Linked DNA regions of Variovorax sp. PBL-E5. The protein of the gene in region 1 interacts with the protein of each later gene in a pairwise test. Links are inferred from orthologs where the notes say so. Each region holds a gene or a part of one and is shown in the gene's direction. Other genes may lie near its edges. The genes, in order: WDLP6_RS25495 and bioB.

Evidence for each region.
Region 2: the proteins of WDLP6_RS25495 (region 1) and bioB interact in binary tests that used the Escherichia coli proteins (3 or more experiments, as listed by UniProt). The link is inferred for Variovorax sp. PBL-E5 from one-to-one orthologs.

Annotation. Positions count from the first base shown.
Region 1 is NZ_LR594671.1:5,229,673-5,232,950, forward strand. The notes cover bases 48-3,014. They hold WDLP6_RS25495 (class II glutamine amidotransferase), read left to right. Parts: upstream 48-1,132; coding sequence 1,133-1,897; downstream 1,898-3,014. Other genes in these bases: WDLP6_RS25490 (MFS transporter), read left to right, coding at 48-1,018; gshB (glutathione synthase), read right to left, coding at 1,902-2,855; WDLP6_RS25505 (benzoate/H(+) symporter BenE family transporter), read right to left, coding at 2,855-3,014. In the rest of the region: more of WDLP6_RS25490, read left to right, coding at 1-47; more of WDLP6_RS25505, read right to left, coding at 3,015-3,278.
Region 2 is NZ_LR594671.1:3,079,925-3,083,008, forward strand. The notes cover bases 254-3,026. They hold bioB (biotin synthase BioB), read left to right. Parts: upstream 254-1,004; coding sequence 1,005-2,048; downstream 2,049-3,026. Other genes in these bases: bioF (8-amino-7-oxononanoate synthase), read left to right, coding at 254-259; bioD (dethiobiotin synthase), read left to right, coding at 256-996; WDLP6_RS15005 (cytochrome P450), read left to right, coding at 2,045-3,026. Outside these bases: more of bioF, read left to right, coding at 1-253; more of WDLP6_RS15005, read left to right, coding at 3,027-3,084. UniProt on the Escherichia coli protein: Catalyzes the conversion of dethiobiotin (DTB) to biotin by the insertion of a sulfur atom into dethiobiotin via a radical-based mechanism.

The DNA of each region.
Region 1 (3,278 bases):
CGTGGTGCTGGCACCGGCGATCGGGCCGAGCATCGGCGGCGTGCTGGTCGATCTGTTCGGCTGGCGCTCGATCTTCTTCATGGTCGTGCCCTTCTGCCTGGTCTCGATCTGGCTGGCCTACAAGTTCGTGCCGACCACCGCGCCGGGCGGCGTGGTGGCAGCGCCCAGCGACGGGCTCGACTGGCGCGGCCTCACGCTCGGCACCGTCGGCACGCTGTGCCTGCTCAACGGCCTCGTGCAGCTGCGCGGCGATGCACCGCTCGGCGCGGCGCTGCTGCTGGCCGGCGCGCTGGTGGCCTTCGCCGCCTTCCTGGCCTGGCAGAAGCGCTTCGCCGCCGCGGGCGGCACGCCGCTGATGAACCTCGCGCTGTTCCAGCACCGGCAGTTCGCGATGGGCAGCCTGGTCGCCTTCATCTACGGCACCGCGCTGTTCGGATCGACCTACCTGCTGCCGGTCTACATGCAGGTCGGGCTGCAGCTCTCGGCCTCGCTGGTCGGCACCATCCTGCTGCCGGCCGGCATCGTGCTGGCACTGACGATCGCCGGGGTCGGCCGGCTGGCCGACCGGCAGCCGACGTGGGCGCTGGTGAGCATCGGCCTCGCGCTGCTGGCCGCCTCGTTCGCGCTGATGACGGTGCTGCACCTGGGCAGCGGCGTGTGGCTGCTGGCGCTCTTCGCCACCGTCGGCCGCATCGGGCTCGGCTTCATCCTGCCGTCGCTCAACCTCGGCGCGATGCGCCCGCTCGAGAAGGCTCTGATTCCGCAGGGCGCGAGCGCGATCAACTTCCTGCGCATGCTGGGCGGCGCCGCGGGCGTGAGCCTGTGCGCGGTCGTCCTCGAATGGCGGCTCGCGGCGCACGGCGACTCGTTCGCCAACGCCGACTCCAGCGCCGAGCGCCTGGCGGCCTTCGACGAAGTCTTCGGCCTGCTGGCCGCCCTGTGCGCGCTCGCGATCTGCGCCGCGTGGCAGCTGCGAGAAAAGACCCCGCGCAACCCCGATGCCCTGCCAGCCAGGTAGCAGCGCCATCGCTCTCTCGTCGGCCGCGCAGCGCGCCGCGTTCGCGGGCTGCGCCCCCTGAAAGGGGGTGGGCGGCCACACGAAGTGGGCAAGCCTGGGGGTAAGCTCTACCCCATGTGTCAGCTGCTTGGAATGAACTGCAACACGCCCACCGACGTGACCTTCAGCTTCACGGGCTTCGCGCAGCGCGGCGGGCGCACCGACCATCACGCCGATGGCTGGGGCATCGCCTTCTTCGAGGACCGCGGCCTCCGGCACTTCGTCGACCATCAGCCGGCCTGCGAGTCGCCGGTGGCCGAGCTGATCCGGCGCTACCCGATCCAGAGCCGCAACGTCGTCGCCCACATCCGCAAGGCCACGCAGGGCGCGGTGAACCTGCAGAACTGCCACCCCTTCGTTCGCGAGCTATGGGGCCGCTACTGGGTGTTCGCCCACAACGGCGACCTGAAGGACTTCCGCCCGCGCCTGCACGGCAGCTTCCGCCCGGTCGGCAGCACCGACAGCGAGCATGCGTTCTGCTGGCTCATGCAGGAACTGGCCAAGTCGCATGCGGGCGTGCCGAGCATCGCGGAGCTGACCCTCACGCTGCGCGAACTGGCGCCGCGCTTCGCGCGCCACGGCACCTTCAACTTCATGCTCTCGAACGGCCAGGCGCTCTGGGCCCATGCGTCGACGAACCTCTGGTATGTCGAACGCAAGCATCCCTTCGTGACCGCCGAGCTGTCCGACGAAGACCTCAGCATCGACTTCGCGCAGCACACCACGCCGGACGATCGCGTCGCCGTGGTGGTGACCGCGCCGCTCACGACCAACGAGACCTGGACCGCATTCGCGCCGCAGGAGCTCGCCGTGTTCGTCGACGGGCAGCGCGCCGGCTAACCCACTAGCTTTTCGAGGGTAGGGTCGCCTCGAGCGCGTCGATGAACATCGCCGGCACGTCGAAGCCGGTCTGTTCCGTGATCTCCTGGAAGCAGGTCGGGCTGGTGACGTTGATCTCGGTCAGCGAGCCGCCGATCACGTCCAGCCCGATCAGCAGCAAGCCGCGCGCGTGCAGCACCGGCCCGATCGCCTCGGCGATGCGCAGGTCCTGCGCGCTCAGCGGCTGCGCCACGCCCTTGCCGCCGGCCGCCAGATTGCCGCGCACCTCGGTGCCCTGCGGAATGCGCGCGAGGCTGAAGGGCACGGGCTTGCCGCCGATCACCAGCACCCGCTTGTCGCCCTCGGTGATCTCGGGCACGAAGCGCTGCACCATGATCGTCTCCGCGCCGTCCTTGTTGAGCGTCTCGACGATCGAGCCCAGGTTCAGCGCATCGGCCTTGACGCGGAAGATGCCCATGCCGCCCATGCCGTCCAGCGGCTTGAGGATGACGTCGCCGTGCTCGGCGTGGAAATCGCGCACCGCCGAGGCGCTGCGCGTGACCAGGGTCGGCGTCGTGAACTGCGCGAACTCCATGATCGCCAGCTTCTCGGGATGGTCGCGCAGCGCGCGCGGCTTGTTGACGACGTGCGCGCCTTCGCGCTCGGCCTGTTCGAGCAGGTGGGTGGCGTAGATGTACTCGGCATCGAAGGGCGGGTCCTTGCGCATCACGACGACGTCGAAATCCTTCAGCGCCATCGATTCGCGCAGGTCCTCGTGGTACCAGTCGTGCGGATCGCCGGTCAGGGTGATCTGCTGCACCGTCGCGCTCACCGGCTTGCCCGAGGACCATTGCAGGTCCTGCGGCACGCAGGCCGCGATGCGATGGCCGCGGCGCTGCGCCTCGCGCATCATCGCGAAGGTGCTGTCCTTGTAGATCTTGAACAGGTCGAGCGGGTCGGCCACGAAGAGGATGTGCATCAGAAGGTCTTTCCGCCGGTCGGCGTGGAGGGCGTCGCGTCGGCAGCGGCGCGGGCGTCGGGCTCGATCTTGCCGCCGATGGCGATTTCCCTGCTGGCAAAGGGTCTGCGGCCGAGCTGCTGGATGCCGAGCGCGACGGCGCCCGCCACCACGCCCCAGAACGCGGAGCCGACGCCCGCGATGGTGATGCCCGACAGCGTGACGAGGAAGGTGATCAGCGCGGCTTCGCGATGCGATTCGTCGCGCACCGCCGCTGCCAGGCCGCTGCCGATGGTGCCGAGCAGCGCCAGCCCCGCGATGGCGATGACCAGTTCCTTCGGGAACGCGGTCAGGATGCCCGTGACCGCGGCGCCGAACAGCCCGATCACCACGTAGATCGCACCGCAGCTGACCGCCGCGGTGTAGCGCCGCGCCGGATCTTCG
Region 2 (3,084 bases), 2.1 Mb from region 1 along the record:
CCTCGGCTGGCAACTGGCCGCATCCGACACCGCGATCCAGCCGCTGATCGTCGGCGACAACGCCACCGCGCTGGCGCTCGCGGCAGCGCTCGATGCACGCGGCCTGTGGGTGCCCGCGATCCGTCCGCCCACCGTGCCGGCCGGCACCGCGCGGCTGCGCATCACGCTCAGCGCCGCGCACACGCCGCAGGATGTGCAGCGCCTGGTCGATGGCCTGTCGCACGCAGCCGATGCCTTGTTGTCGGAGGCCACGGCATGAACCAGGCCCTTGCGTTGCACGGCTGCTTCGTCACCGGCACCGACACCGAGATCGGCAAGACCCGCATCAGCGCGGCGCTGCTGCATGTGTTCGCAGAGGCAGGCCGGCGCTCGGCCGGCCTCAAGCCGGTGGCCGCCGGCATCGACCTGATCGACGGCCAGCGCGTCAACGAGGACGTGCGCGCGCTGCGCGATGCCGGCTCGCTGCCGCTGACCGATGCCGAGGTCGGCCCGATGCAGTTCGAGGCCGCCTGCGCACCGCACATCGCGGCCGCGCTCGAAGGCCGCGCCATCGACCGCCGCGCCCTGCTGGATGCGGCCTGTGCCCTGGCCGCGCGTGCCGACGTGCTGGTGGTCGAAGGCGTCGGCGGCTTCTGCGTGCCGCTCGGTGCCGACTGGGACACCGCCGACCTCGCCCGCGACCTCGGTCTGCCTGTGGTGCTGGTCGTCGGCCTGCGCCTGGGCTGCATCAGCCATGCGCTGCTCACGGCCGAGGCCATTCGTTCGCGCGGCCTCAGGCTGGCCGGCTGGGTCGGCAACCGCGTCGTGCGCGACATGCCCTGGGCCGACGACAACGTGGCCGCGCTGCGCCATGAACTCGAACGCCGGCATGGCGCGCCCTGCCTGGGCGTCGTGCCCTGGCTGGCCGACCCGTCGCCGGCGGCCGTGGCCGCTCATCTGGATATCGCCGCCCTGCACGGCGTCCTTGCTTCAAGCTCTTGCCTCTTTTCTTCCTGAAGGAACCCATGACCACGCTCGCCTCCATCCCCGTCGACACGCTGCGCAAGTCCATCCCCCGAGCCGCCGTGGCGCCGTCGGCGCCCCCGCGCTGGTCGGTCGCCGATGTCGAAGCGCTCTATGCGCTGCCCTTCATGGACCTGATGTTCCGCGCCCAGCAGGTGCACCGCGCGCACTTCGACGCCAACGAAGTGCAGCTCTCGACCCTGCTGTCCATCAAGACCGGCGGCTGCGCCGAGGACTGCGGCTACTGCCCCCAGTCCTCCCACTTCGACACCGGTGTCGAAGCCAGCAAGCTGATGCCGGTGGCCGAGGTGCTCGAAGCCGCCCAGGCCGCCAAGGCCCAGGGCGCCACGCGCTTCTGCATGGGCGCGGCCTGGCGCAGCCCCAAGGAGCGCGACATGGAGAAGGTGACCGAGATGGTCCGCGAGGTGCGCGCCCTCGGCCTGGAGACCTGCATGACGCTGGGCATGCTCGAAGCCGAACAGGCGCAGGCCCTGAAGGATGCGGGCCTGGACTACTACAACCACAACCTCGACAGCGCCCCCGACTTCTACGGCAGCATCATCAGCACCCGCACCTACCAGGACCGGCTCGATACGCTGGGCCATGTGCGCGAGGCCGGCATCAACGTCTGCTGCGGCGGCATCGTCGGCATGGGCGAGAGCCGGGTGCAGCGCGCCGGCCTGATCGCGCAGCTGGCCAACCTCGATCCCTATCCGGAATCGGTGCCCATCAACAACCTGGTGGCGGTGCCGGGCACGCCGCTGGCGGACACGCCGGCGCTCGATCCCTTCGAATTCGTGCGCACGATTGCTGTGGCGCGCATCACCATGCCGGGCACGATGGTGCGCCTGTCGGCCGGGCGCGAGCAGATGGACGAGGCCTTGCAGGCGCTGTGCTTCGCGGCCGGCGCCAACTCGATCTTCTATGGCGACAAGCTGCTGACCACCAGCAACCCGCAGGCCGAGCGCGACCGGGCGCTGTTCGAGCGGCTGGGCCTGAAGGTGCAGGGCGAGCGGCCGGCCGAGCGCAGCGCCCAGGCTTCATGAGCGCAGTCCTCGATGCGCCGCTCGCGGCGTTGAGGCACCCGATCGTCGACGCCGCCTTCCTGGCCGCCCCCTATCCCGCCTACCACGCGCTGCGCGAGGCCGGGCCGGTCCACTGGAGCGAGGAGTTCTTCGGCGGCGCCTGGCTGCTCACGCGCCATGCGGACGTGGAGAAGGTGCTGCGCGATGCGCGCTTCTCGGCGCAGCGCACGGGCGGCTGGGTCCGCAACGCCGAGGCGGTGCCGGGCGAGCTGTCGCGCTTCCAGCAGGTCTTCGCGCGCGCGATGCTCTTCGTCGATGCGCCCGATCACACGCGGCTGCGCAAGCTGATGAACGCGGGCTTCCGGCCCGAGCTGCTGCAGCGGCTGGCACCGTTCATGGAACAGGCCATCGACGATTTGCTGGATGCCGTCGAAGGCCAGTCCGGCTTCGATTTCATGCAGGCCGTGGCGCGGCCGCTGCCGATGCGCGTGATGACCCGGCTGATGGGCATCGAGGCGGCGACGCACGAGGCTTTCGCGGCCTGGTCCGACGATCTGTCGGCCTTCATCGGCGCACCGGCACCGACGCGCGAACTCGCGCGGCGTGCGCAGACGAGCCTGCTGGCGATGACGCGCTATTTCGAGGAAGCGCTGCCGCACAAGCGGCGCCATCCCGGCGACGACCTGCTGAGCCTGCTGGCGCAGGCCGAAGCGGCGGGCCGGATCGAGGGCGGCGCCGAGTTGCTGGCGCAGTGCGCGATGCTGCTGTTCGCGGGCCATGAGACCACGCGCAATCTGCTGGGCAACGGGTTGAAGGCCTTGCTGGACCATCCGGCGCAGTGGCAGCGCCTTCAGCGCGAGCCGGCCTTGCTGCCCGGCGCGGTGCGCGAGCTGTTGCGCTATGACAGCCCGGTGCAGTACACGGGCCGGCGGGTGGCGACCGATCTGGTGCTGCACGGGCAGCTGCTGCGCCGGGGCGATCTGGTGGTGGCGCTGATCGGTGCGGCCAACCGGGATCCGGCGCGCCATGCGCATCCGGATGCGCTCGATGTCGCGCG